3 regions of the Priestia sp. JNUCC 25 genome follow, and region 3 is predicted to be linked to each of the others. Evidence: riboswitches for the same ligand, from Rfam matches in the RefSeq annotation. Region 3 holds a riboswitch; each other region holds the start of a gene.
The links. A riboswitch is a leader RNA that binds a small molecule or an ion and turns the genes downstream of it on or off. The one in region 3 is predicted to bind thiamine pyrophosphate.

Region 1 (4,390 bases), 2.0 Mb from region 3:
ACCGTTACTACTTTAATTAATGAAAACCAAAATTCAGATTCGCCAAATCCTTTTACAGAAAGGTAGTTAAGCCCAAACATAATTAATAAAAACAGGGCACTCCATAAAATAGAAGAAGAGTTTGGGAACCAAAATTTCATAATAAGGGCTCCAGCAGATAATTCAGCTGCAATCGTAATAGCCCAGTTATACCAATAGTTCCAGCCGAGAGCGAAACCAAAGGATGGATCTACAAACCGAGACGCATACGTACTAAACGAACCAGCTTCAGGCATATAAGCTGCGAGCTCCGCCAGGCTGGTCATCAAAAAGTAAACCATGACACCAATAATAGCGTAAGCTAAAAGCGCTCCCCCAGGTCCTGCTGTATGAATTGCTCCACCACTTGCTAGGAATAAGCCGGTTCCGATGGCTCCTCCTAATGAAATCATCGTTAAGTGGCGAGATTTCAACCCACGTTTTAATTCTTGCTGCTCTTGCATAGATAAATACTCCTTTCGAATGTACGGAAAGAGACGGGATAACATAAAAAAAGCCCGCAGTATATGTGCGCGCTTTTAAATCTGAAAACCGCGTCAACCTTCCGTGAAGATAGCTCTTCACATCACTTGCATGATGTGACAGTTCTGTTCCTGTTCGGAGACAGCCCCAGCTTAAATCAACCGAGAAGTGATCTAAACTTCGGCAATTTTTCCTTTCAAGCAACATCCTCAATGTTCTCTGCATTTCAGTTGCTTTACTATTAAAAACTGCGACCTCTACCTCATCGATTAGGATGAGGGTTTTTTATATTCATTTGACATAAAAGAAGTATATCAAATACTAAAACGATTGTCATTATAAAAAATAGATTCAGAAAATAGAAACATCTTTGAAATCTCTCGAATCTATTTTGTTACATATGGTACAATAAATGTTGTCATAATACTACATAAATATCCGAACGTACCACAGGGGGAGCCGCCGTGCTGAGAGTGAACAAATTGTTCAGACCCTTCGAACCTGTTAGTTAACGCTAGCGTAGGAATGTGGGAATAGTAGCATATATTTGCTTACTCCTGTGTAAACCGTTTGATATGAATGATTCAAAAACAGGAGTGAGAAACGTGAATAAAGCATTACCTTTACAGGCTAAAATTGAAATAGCTATTTTTGCAGCATTGGCTTTTTTAATTGATCTTTTACCTTCTATAAAAATTGCAATAGGCGTAAGCATTTCGTTCTCTATGGTTCCTATTTTTATTATGTGCTTTCGATGGGGAGTCAAAGGAGGAGCTTTATCTGGATTTTTATGGGGAATATTGCAATTAGCTTTAGGAAATGCATATATTTTAACCCCGTTGCAAGCTTTTATAGAGTATATTATCGCCGTTACCTTTATTGGGTTTGGTGGAATTTTTTCGGGTTCTATTAAAGGATACTTAGCTAATAACCAGAGATCAAAAGCTTTCTTTTTCATTATCTTATCTTTAATTATAGGCAGTTTCGCGCGTTATTTTTGTCATTTCATTGCAGGCTTAATATTTTGGGGATTTGCTGCACCAAAAGGAATGCCCATTCTATGGTATTCTTTCTCAATGAACGGGATTTCTATGATTGGGTCGTTGCTATCGTGTCTAATCATCCTTTCACTATTAATTCCATCCGCATCAAGAATGATTGTAACTAAATCACGCTCATAATAAAAAAGACTAAATCTACCAAGATTTAGTCTTTTTTGTCATTTGTCACCTTTGTTTACACAAAAGTGTGTCAGGTTTGATAACATAGTTAGTGAAATATTCAAAAAACTGTTTTATGATAATCACCATATTCAAACGAGATAAGGGATTGATAGCATGCTACAGAAATGGATCACGAGCATAGGTTTAGATATTGGAACAAGCACAACAAAACTGATTGTAAGCAAGCTGCTAATAGCAAATCAACAAAATCAGTTTACGCTGCCAGGCTGTCAAATTATTGATCGTCGCGTAACGTATGCAAGTTCTATCTATACCACCCCTATGCTAAACGATGTTGAAATCGATGTTCAAAAATTAACGGTACTACTAGAACAAGAGTATAAGAATGCAGGAATCTCCTTAGATCAAGTGGAGGCGGGCGCTGTAATCATTACAGGAGAAACGGCTAGAAAGCAAAATGCAGAAAGTATCGTTCACTATCTAGCCGAACATGCTGGGGGTTTTGTTGTTGCAACAGCCGGCGCTGACTTGGAAGGAATATTAGCAGCAAAAGGATCAGGAGCAATCGAACGTTCTGCTGAAACAAATGCAGTAATTGCCAATATTGATGTAGGAGGAGGCACTGCTAACATCGCTTTATGTCAAAATGGAAAAGTGATAGAAACGTTTACACTGCATGTAGGCGGGAGATTAATTCGACTAAATGAAGACGGTCTTGTTACCTACATTTCGTCTCATTTAACTGAATTTTTGAAAAATAATTCTTTAACACTGCGAGAAGGTGAAAAAGCAACATTTGAAAAGCTCTCGTCTATCTGTCAATTACTAGCTGAAGAAACCGTGAATTATGTAAAAGCGCTGAATCAAAATTCCTCGCTGCTCGTTTCTCCTCATACAAGATCTTCTATACATCCTGAAACGATCATGGTTTCAGGAGGAGTAGGAGCAATGATGGAGAAGCAAAAGCCAAAAACAGTGAAGGAAGTGGCCATACACGGAGACGTTGGTCCGCTTCTAGCATATCATTTTCAATCCATCCAAGTATCTCAAGCCGCTGAGACAACGCGCGCTACTGTCATTGGAGCTGGTATGCAAAATACAGAAGTTAGCGGATCAACCGTATACATTAAGTCTAAAAAACTGCCGCTGAAAAACATTCCGATTATAGAAATACCCGTACAGCCAGAGGAGGAGTGGAATCCGCAGCTGTTTCAAGAAAGAGCTCGAGCGTCATGTATGCAGGCTTCAACTATTTTCAGTGCAGAAGATCCTCCCGTTGCTATTGTTTTATCTCATTTTCCTTACTGCAGCTATAAGATGCTGCAAGAATTAGCAAAAGTAATAAGCGCTGAATTTATTGCTTGTTTTAAGAGAGCTAAGTGCCTCGTTGTTTTATGCGAGCAAGATATTGCAAAAGCCTTAGGACAAGCACTAGCTAAACAGAGAAAAGAGTTAGAAATTATTTGTTTAGATCAAATTGATTTTACACACGGAGATTACATCGATCTAGGGTTACCAGTAGCTGGAGAAGCAATCTCTGTTTCCGTTAAAACGCTCGCTTTTTCATCCTAATCCACTAAATATACAAGGAGGAAACGATGTTTAAAACTACACGATTGTTAGGAGAAACATTTTCATTTTATAGCTTAAAAGAAATCATGGCCAAAGCAAACGAAGAGCGTTCTGGAGATCAGCTCGCGGGAGTTAGCGCTGAGTCAATGAAAGAACGAATGGCAGCAAAGCAAGTCCTAGCTGATATCACACTTGCTGATATTCGAAACTACCCGCTGCTCAGCGCAGATGAAGACAACGTCTCGGCGTTAATCGAAAGTCAAATTGATTCATCCGTTTACGACATTATAAAAAATTGGACAGTAGGGGAGTTAAGAGAATACATCTTATCTGATGAGCATACCGGAGAAGACCTTCTTGCGCTTAGCAAAGGATTAAGCAGCGAAATGATTGCGGCAGCTACTAAAATTATGTCCAATTTAGATTTAATTCAAGGAGCAGCCAAAATAGAAGTGCAAACTACTTGTCAAACGACTATCGGCCAAAAAGGCGTATTGGCTTCAAGAGCCCAGCCTAATCATCCTTCAGATAACTTAAAGGGAATGAGAGCATCTCTCTACGAAGCGTTAAGCTATGGAATTGGGGATGCGGTTATTGGAATTAACCCCGTTATTGACACAACGGATAATATCTACGCTCTTTTAAATGAAACAAAAAATATAATCAATGAATGGTCCATCCCTACTCAAAACTGTGTGTTATCACATGTAACAAGTCAGATGAGAGCAATCGAAAAAGGAGCATCTGCTGACTTGATTTTTCAAAGTTTAGCAGGAACAGAAGCCGGTAATGACTCATTTGGGATTTCACTGTCTATGCTCAATGAAGCAACAGCGTTAATTCATGAAAAAGGTACAGCAAAAGGTCCGAACCGCTGGTATTTTGAAACAGGACAAGGTTCTGAACTGTCAGCAGAAGCTCACTATAATATTGATCAAGTAACGCTCGAAGCTAGATGCTACGGCTTAGCTCGTCACTACAAGCCTTTCTTAGTTAACACGGTTGTTGGATTTATTGGACCTGAATATTTATATAACAGCAAACAAGTCCTACGAGCTGGGCTAGAAGATCACTTTATGGGCAAAATGCACGGCTTGCCTATGGGAGTAGACGTATGTTACACCAATCACATG
Region 2 (4,390 bases), 1.6 Mb from region 3:
GTACTCCCAGCCTGCCAATCCATACCCAAGCGGATTTTGGAGCAATTGCCTTATAAGCACTAATCGCTTCTTTTCCCGTATGTCTTCCAATGATAAATTCTGCCAACAGAAGCGGCAATCCAATAAAAATCGTAAATAAAATAAACAACGCAAAAAACGCTCCACCGCCACTGGTTCCCGTTACGTATGGAAACTTCCATATCGCTCCTAGACCAATTGCTGCCCCAGCAGATGCTAAAATAAAACCGAGGCGTGAAGACCACTGATTTCCTTTACTCATATAATGTTACTCTCTCCTCTTCTAAACTCAAAACTCACCTGATTAGTACTGTACCATAAATGCAGAAGAAAATCATTCCCGTTTTACTTTTTTCTATAAAACGATATCTATATAGAATAGAAAAATGAAGAAGCAGCTGCTTCTTCATTTTAAGGTTGGTGTTTCTATTCAAAATTTATTCTCTGTACGATGATTCATCTCCCCGGTAGGCTTCTTGATTTGAAATTTCTTCAATATGCATATGCCCTTCTCTCTCTAAACGAAGGACCGTACGCTCTGCATCTTCATAACTCTCGCACGTCACTTGTTTATATTCCATATCATCTTTATCTGTGTAAGCGACTAAATATGTTTCCATTTTAACTCCTCCTAATACAACCTGTATGTAACGTATGTTGCCTTTTTCGTTTATTTCTAAACATATAGGCTCCAAACATAAAGCCTAGCATACTATAATAGCGGAACTTCAATTTAAAAAAGTTGAATTTTTCATTATGCACCGATGCAACATGGAGGTTACACTTATGACATTTATTTTATCATTCGTACCAATTGTTGTTCCTTTTGGTATTTTAATTAGCTTAATTGCTTTTACAGCTGCTTTTTTACAATCAAAAGAGCATCATAAAAAGCTCTAGCTTACAAAAGCTAGAGCTTCTTTTTAAAAACGTCTATAGCGTTTAATCAATCCCACAATAATGGCAATTGCTAATAAAACAACTGAAATGATGACAGTAATGACAATTGGCTGATTTCCACTTTGCTTCACTGCAATGGCAATATAAGCCCAAATAAAAACAAGCGGATAAACAGCGTCTCGGTTTTTTAATGTAAACATAATGCCCAGCGCAGCTCCTACCAGCAGCATAATAATCGTCCATGCTAACTCGCTCAGGCCAAGCAAATGCTGTATTCCATTTGCTTGAAATACGACAAACACATTGACAATAGTCGCAACAGAAATCCATCCAAGATAAAGCGAAATCGGCAGACGCATAAACCATGTCGTCATCCGAGAATGCTGAATAATGGAATATACAATCATTAATGTGCCTAGAATAAAGAGCATAACTAAAAGAGATAACTTATAGTAATCGTTTTGGAAAATAAAGATCCACGCACTATTTAACAAACAGTTTAGAAAAAACCAAATGCCGATACGTGCATATATTTCCTTTTGATCTTCTCTTGCAAAAAATTGGCGTATAACCCAAATGGTTAATAATAAATAAATAACGCCCCAGATAGCAAAGGCATAACCCGCTGGTGTAAACAACGTAGGAACTTGCGCAGAAGCTTCTCCGGTTGTTTTGCCTCCTATTGGAATGGCATTTGCTAAATAATTCACAAGCAGTGTAATAGCCAAGCCTACTGTATTTAATACAGCATACAAACGAAATTTCGCCATTTTGTTCTCTCCTTTCTTCTATTTATATGGGAGTGTTTCGGAGACGAAAACGGCTCTTCCCTTCATTAATACCTCTTCTTCCCTAAAAATATGCATTTTTAAACAAAAATGATTAAAAATAGCTTTAAGAAATTTCCTCTTTAAGAAAGAAAAGCGGTTAGCACACAATTTCCCATAACGCTTTCTATTTTTCAGAATATATGGTAAGTTAAACATAGATTAATAGGAAGTCCACTAGGGGTGCCCACCGGCTGAGACAAGTTTTCTTGATCCCTTTGAACCTGATCTGGCTCATACCAGCGTAGGAAAGTGGCAATGTTCAGTTTTTTACTGTCCTTTGCCACTCCGTTTATAAACGGAGTGTTTTTTATTTCCTTTATGTGCTTGTTTGTGACTTCCTCATATTAAAGGAGGATTTTGATGTCATTTTCATCTCAATTAAGACAAGAAGCAAACTATATTTACGAAGCCATTTTTAACCATCCTTTTATTAAAGGAATTGCTGAAGGAAACGTGCCAAAAGAAGCGCTTATTCACTACGTTTCTCAAGATTACGAATACTTAACAGCATTTGTTCGCATTTACGGCGCTGCTTTAACGAAATGCCGCACGCGTACCGAAATGGAAGCCTTTAATGCCGGCATTTCTACGGTATTACATAGTGAAGTACACCCTCACAATAATTTTTGTGAAGTAGCAGGCGTACGTTATGAAGACCTTCACACTGAGACGCTTTCACCGACAGCCAGCCACTACATTAACCATATGACAAGCGTTGCGCATACAGGCAGCTTAGCAGAAATCATTGCAGTGCTTCTTCCATGTCCATGGACGTACGTTGAAATTGGGCAGCGCATTACAGAACAAGTAAATCCATCTCCTTCTCATCCTTTTTATGAATGGATTCAGTTTTATAATAATGAAGAAATGAATGGCACAACACAATGGTTTTGTAACAAGCTCGATGAACTCGCCGAACAAGCGACTGAAGAAGAACGTAACCGTATGAAAGATCACTTCATCAAAAGCTGTGAACTCGAGTATTTATTTTGGGAAATGGCATATACCCAAGAAAAATGGCCGCTTTCTCAGCTTTCACTTTCAAAATAACGAAAAAGCCTCCTATCAGGAGGCTCTTTTATTTCAGTAATTTTTTGATCATTTTCAAGCTTTGTTTTTCCGAAGGATAGCGGAATGACAAATCAAACTTGGTTGTTTGAGACAGCATGCTTTTAAAATGAGTAAATGTCTGAAAGCTGTCTTTTCCATGATATTGACCCGTGCCGCTTTCTCCCACTCCGCCAAACGGTAAATATGGCGTAGCGATATGCATAAGCGTATCGTTTATACAGCCTCCTCCAAATGAAAGACGCTCCGTTATGGCGTTTTGCACATCTTCACTTTCTGTAAATAAGTAAAGAGCTAACGGCTTAGCTTTTTCTTGAACTTTATGAATGACTTCGTCTAGTGTTTCATATTCAATCATAGGAAGAATAGGCCCAAAGATTTCTTCTTGCATGACATCTGAGGTCCAGCTTACTTCACTTAACACCGTAGGTTCTATTGTTAGCGTGTTTTTATTGTACCCGCCTCCAACTATAGCATTTCCGTCTTTTAAAAACTCAACTAGCCGAGTAAAATGGCGCTCACTGACAATACGGCCATAGCGGTCGCTTTCAAGCGGATTACTACCGTAAAATTGAGAAATCGCTTCGCGAAGTTTCTCTACAAGCTGCGCTTTTACCTTTTTATGCACGAGCAAATAATCAGGAGCAACGCACGTTTGGCCTGCATTCATCCCTTTACCAAACATAATTCGCTTCGCTGCAAGATCTAGGTTTGCGTCTTCATGTACAATGCACGGACTTTTTCCGCCTAGCTCAAGCGTGACGGGAATAAGCTGCTTCCCTGCTTCTTGCATAATAATTTTCCCTACATTTACACTTCCCGTAAAGAAAATATAATCAACGGGCTGTTTTAAAAGCAGACTTGTAGTGTCTACAGCCCCTTCAACCACCGTCACAAATGCTGGGTCAAAAGCTTCAGCTAGTAATTCTTGTATAACGCGAGATACGCTAGGCGTTAATTCAGAAGGTTTTATAATCGCCGTGTTTCCAGCGGCAATCGCTCCTACTAAAGGAGACAGTGCTAATTGAAACGGATAGTTCCACGGAGCAATAATTAACGCGACTCCATACGGTTCAGGAACAATTTTCCCTTTAGAGCCCACATGTGTTAAAGCGGTTTTTACTTTTTTAGGCTTCATCCATTTTGCTAAATGTTTAAGCGTAAATCGAATTTCCTCTAGTAAAATCCCAATTTCCGACGTGTAGGCCTCTACTTCAGATTTATTTAAATCTTGTTTTAAAGCATCCATAATTCTCTGCTCGTTTTGTTTGACTGCGTCTCTTAGCTTATTCAGCGCTTGAATACGGCTGTTGATACTCTTTGTCTTTTGCGCATAGAAATACTGCTTTTGTGTAGAGACAATATGTTCAATGACCGTTTCATCTGTGATATAAAATCGCTCGTGGTTCATCTCTTTCATCTCCCTATAAACATTCGGCTTCAACTGTAGCAAGCAAGCTTTTTAATAGCTCAACTGCCTCACTTAAAGCTAGTGAATAATATCTCTGCGTCCCTTTTTGCTCAATTTGCACAAGCTTTTGATCGCGTAAAATTTTTAAATGATGAGAAATTGC
Region 3 (4,390 bases):
GAAATGATACTCTGTGATACTAAACAAGAACACAGCAAAAGTCAACAAAAAAAACTTATACGATTAATGTGACTTAAAATAAGGGAAATATACCTTCTATACACGGTTTGTCATAAAGATACAGAAAGATTTTAAAATTTGGATTAAGTGGATTTTTAAGGGAGGTTTGAGGAGTAAAAAGGAAGTTTCATGCGACGATTTTCTCTTTCATTTTTTCATGACTTTTGGTGCAATAAACATATAGTTAAATGTTAAGGTAGAAATAAATTCCTTATGGTACACTTAAAGAAGAATTTATGAAACGGAGCGATATGATGAAAGCCATAAACTTAATCTCAATTGCCTTTGGTGCTATCGCTGGTACATATGCACGTTATTTGCTGAATCTTTCCTTATTATACACGGGCTATCCAATAGGAACGGTAATTGAAAACCTATTAGGAAGCTTCATACTAGGCCTATTAACAGGATTTTTTGGGTGGAAAAAGCCAAAAGAATGGATAAAGCTTGGACTAGGAGTTGGCGTGTGCGGCGGTTTTACAACGTATTCAACGTTTGCAGGAGACGTCATTTCTCTCACTCAGCACCATTTATTTTGGGGAGCCATTTATGTAATTGTCTCTTTAGTAGGTGGAATCCTTCTTGCTTTAGCAGGCTATCTATGCGGTGAAGCGGCAGGGGGAAATTTAGTGAAAGTACATGAGGTGAAGTAAATGAGCATAGTAAGCTTGGCACTTGGCGGGGCAGCTGGAGGGATATGCCGTTATCTTTTGGGTTTAAAAGTTACAAAAATAGTTTCAAACCCTCCTTTTCCAGTATCAATGCTGTTTGTAAACTTGTTCGGTGCGTTTGGCCTTGGTCTTTTTTACGGTAGTTATTATGGAAAGGTTCCGAGTCATGCTTATGATGATTCAATATTTTTAATGATTGGCATTGGGTTTTTTGGTGCCTTTACCACTTTTTCAACGTTCAGTGTGGAAACCGTACAGTTAATTCGAGAAAAGTCTTATCGAAAAATGTTGGCGTATGTGGGGATTTCAGCATTTGGAACAGTTGGTTTATTTACAGTCGGTTTACTGGCAGGAACGTTTTTATTTAAGTAAAGAGAACGTTTCTAGTAGGGAAAAACAAAAAGACGGAGAAGTAGAGAATGGATAGAAAAGCAGAAGTTTGGAAATACATTTTGTTGATTGTAGCTGTTGCAGGTCAGATCATCGGTTTTTTATTTTTATTTATAAATGTTGTCGCGGCATTTATTTTTTACGGTTTTTATATTCTAACTTTTATTATGTTACTCCTGCTGTTTATATGGGATCGGAAAAAGGAAAAAGACAAAGAAGAATTTGACGACTATACCGATTACTAACCATATAAAAAGCAGAATGATGCGGTGCGCCGGGCCTCTTACTTACTAAAGAAGCTTAAAAGATACATCTATAAAAGGAAGAGAGCCGTAAGAGCATAAAGAGATATTGTATTTACATCTAGTTGTGTTATAATTTTAAGTGCGAAAACAAAATCAATAAATAGCAATCACTAGGGGAGCTTTTTGAAGCTGAGACGAATGTATTTCGGACCCTTTGAACCTGATCTGGTTTGGACCAGCGTAGGGAAGTGGTGATCATGTTTACATAACGATGCATGCTAACCACTCTACGTTGTAGAGTGGTTTTTTGTATGTAATAAAACCCTCTACACAAGATGAGGTGATTGAAATTTCTCTTTATTCTGAATAGAAAGGTTTCGATCATGTGGATATTCCTAAATTTCATGTCATTACAACAGATAAGCAGCCAATCGAAGAGCTTCAAAAAATTTTAACGGCTATCGCGCCTTTTGCGGGCGCCGTTCATATTAGAGAAAAAGAGAAAACGGCAAAGCAGATTCAATGTTTACTAGAAAGCCTGCCATTTTGTCGCTCTAAAATTATTTTGAATGACCGAGTTGATGTAGCGCATGCTTTAAAAGCAAAAGGCGTACAGCTTGCCTATCATAGTTTAGACGTTTCGGTTGTTATAGACGCATTTCCTTCTCTTATTGTCGGAAAATCAGTTCACTCTGTGGAAGAGGCTTTAGAAGCTGAAAAAGATGGTGCTCACTACATTCTATACGGACATATTTATTCAACACATTCAAAAAAAGGATTAAAAAGTCGAGGGATAGCAGCACTAAAAGAAGTAGTAGACGCTGTGCAGATACCTGTTATTGCCATTGGAGGAATTACACCTGTAAATGCCAAAGAGGTGCTTCAAACAGGAGCACACGGTATAGCTGTGATGTCTGGTGTCATGCTTGCGCAAGATCCCCTCAAAGCGATTAAACAATATTCTCATATATGGACATCTGGAGGTGGAGAAAATGAAGCAGCATTATGATGTACTGTTAATCGGAGGAGGTATAATCAGCTCTTCTATCGCTTATCATTTGTCAAAACAAGGAGCGTCAGTAGCTATTCTTGAACGCAATCAAATTGGTTGTGAAGCTTCAAGTGCAGCCGCTGGTATTTTAGGTGCTCAAGCTGAAATTGATGAAGAAGGTCCTCTTTTAGACCTTGCTATTAAGAGCAGAAGCATGTTTCCTGAACTGGTGAAGGAACTAAAAGAAAAAACGGCCATCGATGTAGAGCTCATTCAAAAAGGCTTATTAAAAGTCGCTGTAACAGAAGAAGATGCACACGTATTAAAGAAAAAAGCCGCTCAGCACCACCGGTGGGATGAACATGTAAGATGGATCGATGTAAAAGAAGCGCGTTTGTTAGAACCCGGGCTCTCTCCAGACATATACGGAGCCATTACAATACCGGGAGACGGCCAGCTAGCTCCGGCTAAGTTAACGCAAGCTCTTGCTCATGGAGCCTTGTATCACGGAGCAGATGTATTCGAATACTGTGACGTTCATTCTCTTATTATGGAAAATGAAACAGTAAAAGGTGTACAGACGTCCAAAGGCTCTTTTTATGGAGAAAAAGTAGTTATTGCAGCAGGCTCATGGGCTAAACGCTTTATTTCTTCTGAACATGTAGGTCAGGTGTTTCCCGTAAAAGGGGAGTGTATTGCTCTTCAAAGTCATAAGCCGCTGCTTTCTAAAACGATTTTTTTAGATGAAGGTTTTTACTTAGTGCCTAAGACTGGTGGAAGAATCGTAATCGGGGCAACTAAGCTACAGCATGATTTTACCAAGACGGTTTCTGCACAAGGTATTCAATTTTTGCTGAATAAAGCTTCTGCGCTTCTGCCGGCTATTAAAGAAGCCACATTTGAAAAAGCATGGGCTGGTCTTCGTCCGCAAACAAATGATGGCTGGCCTTATTTAGGAGAGCATCCTGAAATAGCGAATCTACACATGGCGTTTGGCCACTACCGAAACGGTATTTTATTAAGTGCTGCAACTGGAAAAATTATGGCTGATGCTTTGTTAGGGAAAAAGCCGAATCATTCATTTTTTACATCATTTCAGCTAACAAGAGTAATGGAGGGAGTTCATTGAATCTAATCATTAATGGTAAGACCGTTACTTTTGGAGACGAAATTGAAACGGTCGAGCACTTGTTGCAGGCTCAGAACCTGCATGAACGAGTGGTAATTGTTGAGCTAAACAAGAACATTTTGCAAAAAGAAGAACATAGCGATGCATGCTTAAAAGATGGCGATATATTAGAAGTTGTTTCATTTGTCGGAGGAGGATGAAGAGTATGTTAAAAATTGGACAATATACATTTAATTCACGTTTACTATTAGGAACAGGGAAATTTCCGGACTTTACGACTCAGCGTCAAGCGGTAGAAGAGTCAGAAACAGAAATTTTAACATTTGCTGTGAGACGAATGGATATTTTTGATCAAAATCAGCCTAATTTATTAGAAGCGCTTGATGTGAAGCGTTTCACTCTTTTGCCTAACACTGCTGGAGCAAAAAATGCAGAAGAGGCCGTACGTATTGCTAAATTAGCAAAGGCTTCTGGACTTTGTGACATGGTGAAAGTAGAAGTAATTGGATGTGATAAAACGCTGCTTCCTGATCCAGTTGAAACATTAAAAGCCAGTGAAGAACTGTTAAAAGAGGGCTTTACCGTTTTACCTTACACATCAGATGATGTTTTACTTGCGCATCGTTTAGAGGAGTTAGGCGTACATGCCATTATGCCAGGAGCTTCGCCTATCGGTTCAGGTCAAGGTATTATTAATCCGTTGAACATGCGTTTTATCATTGAACAATCAACTGTTCCAGTAATTGTAGATGCAGGTATTGGAACGGCTTCAGACGCAGCTCAAGCTATGGAGCTAGGAGCAGATGGTGTGTTATTAAATACAGCTGTTTCAGGAGCAAAAGATCCTGTGAAAATGGCTCGTGCTATGAAGCTAGCGATTGAAGCAGGACGAGCAGCATTTGAA

Region 1: linked by a shared signal. The riboswitch ahead of thiT (energy-coupled thiamine transporter ThiT) and the one ahead of JNUCC25_RS02790 (thiamine phosphate synthase) in region 3 are both predicted to bind thiamine pyrophosphate.
Region 2: linked by a shared signal. The riboswitch ahead of tenA (thiaminase II) and the one ahead of JNUCC25_RS02790 (thiamine phosphate synthase) in region 3 are both predicted to bind thiamine pyrophosphate.

What each region holds. Positions count from the first base shown of each region.
Region 1 is NZ_CM132211.1:2,524,642-2,529,031, reverse strand. Features, by position in the region: gene JNUCC25_RS12840 (amino acid permease) at 1-482, opposite strand, end outside; lysine riboswitch at 585-769, opposite strand; TPP riboswitch at 944-1,044, shown strand; gene thiT (energy-coupled thiamine transporter ThiT) at 1,077-1,682, shown strand; gene JNUCC25_RS12830 (ethanolamine ammonia-lyase reactivating factor EutA) at 1,839-3,257, shown strand; gene JNUCC25_RS12825 (ethanolamine ammonia-lyase subunit EutB) at 3,284-4,390, shown strand, end outside.
Region 2 is NZ_CM132211.1:2,148,171-2,152,560, reverse strand. Features, by position in the region: gene JNUCC25_RS10910 (sodium-dependent transporter) at 1-280, opposite strand, end outside; gene JNUCC25_RS10905 (hypothetical protein) at 456-638, opposite strand; gene JNUCC25_RS10900 (TspO/MBR family protein) at 942-1,688, opposite strand; TPP riboswitch at 1,915-2,013, shown strand; gene tenA (thiaminase II) at 2,109-2,798, shown strand; gene JNUCC25_RS10890 (aldehyde dehydrogenase) at 2,827-4,227, opposite strand; gene JNUCC25_RS10885 (ArsR/SmtB family transcription factor) at 4,241-4,390, opposite strand, start outside.
Region 3 is NZ_CM132211.1:521,327-525,716, forward strand. Features, by position in the region: gene JNUCC25_RS02775 (fluoride efflux transporter FluC) at 315-713, shown strand; gene crcB (fluoride efflux transporter CrcB) at 714-1,103, shown strand; gene JNUCC25_RS02785 (hypothetical protein) at 1,151-1,366, shown strand; TPP riboswitch at 1,529-1,630, shown strand; gene JNUCC25_RS02790 (thiamine phosphate synthase) at 1,752-2,375, shown strand; gene thiO (glycine oxidase ThiO) at 2,359-3,486, shown strand; gene thiS (sulfur carrier protein ThiS) at 3,483-3,686, shown strand; gene JNUCC25_RS02805 (thiazole synthase) at 3,692-4,390, shown strand, end outside.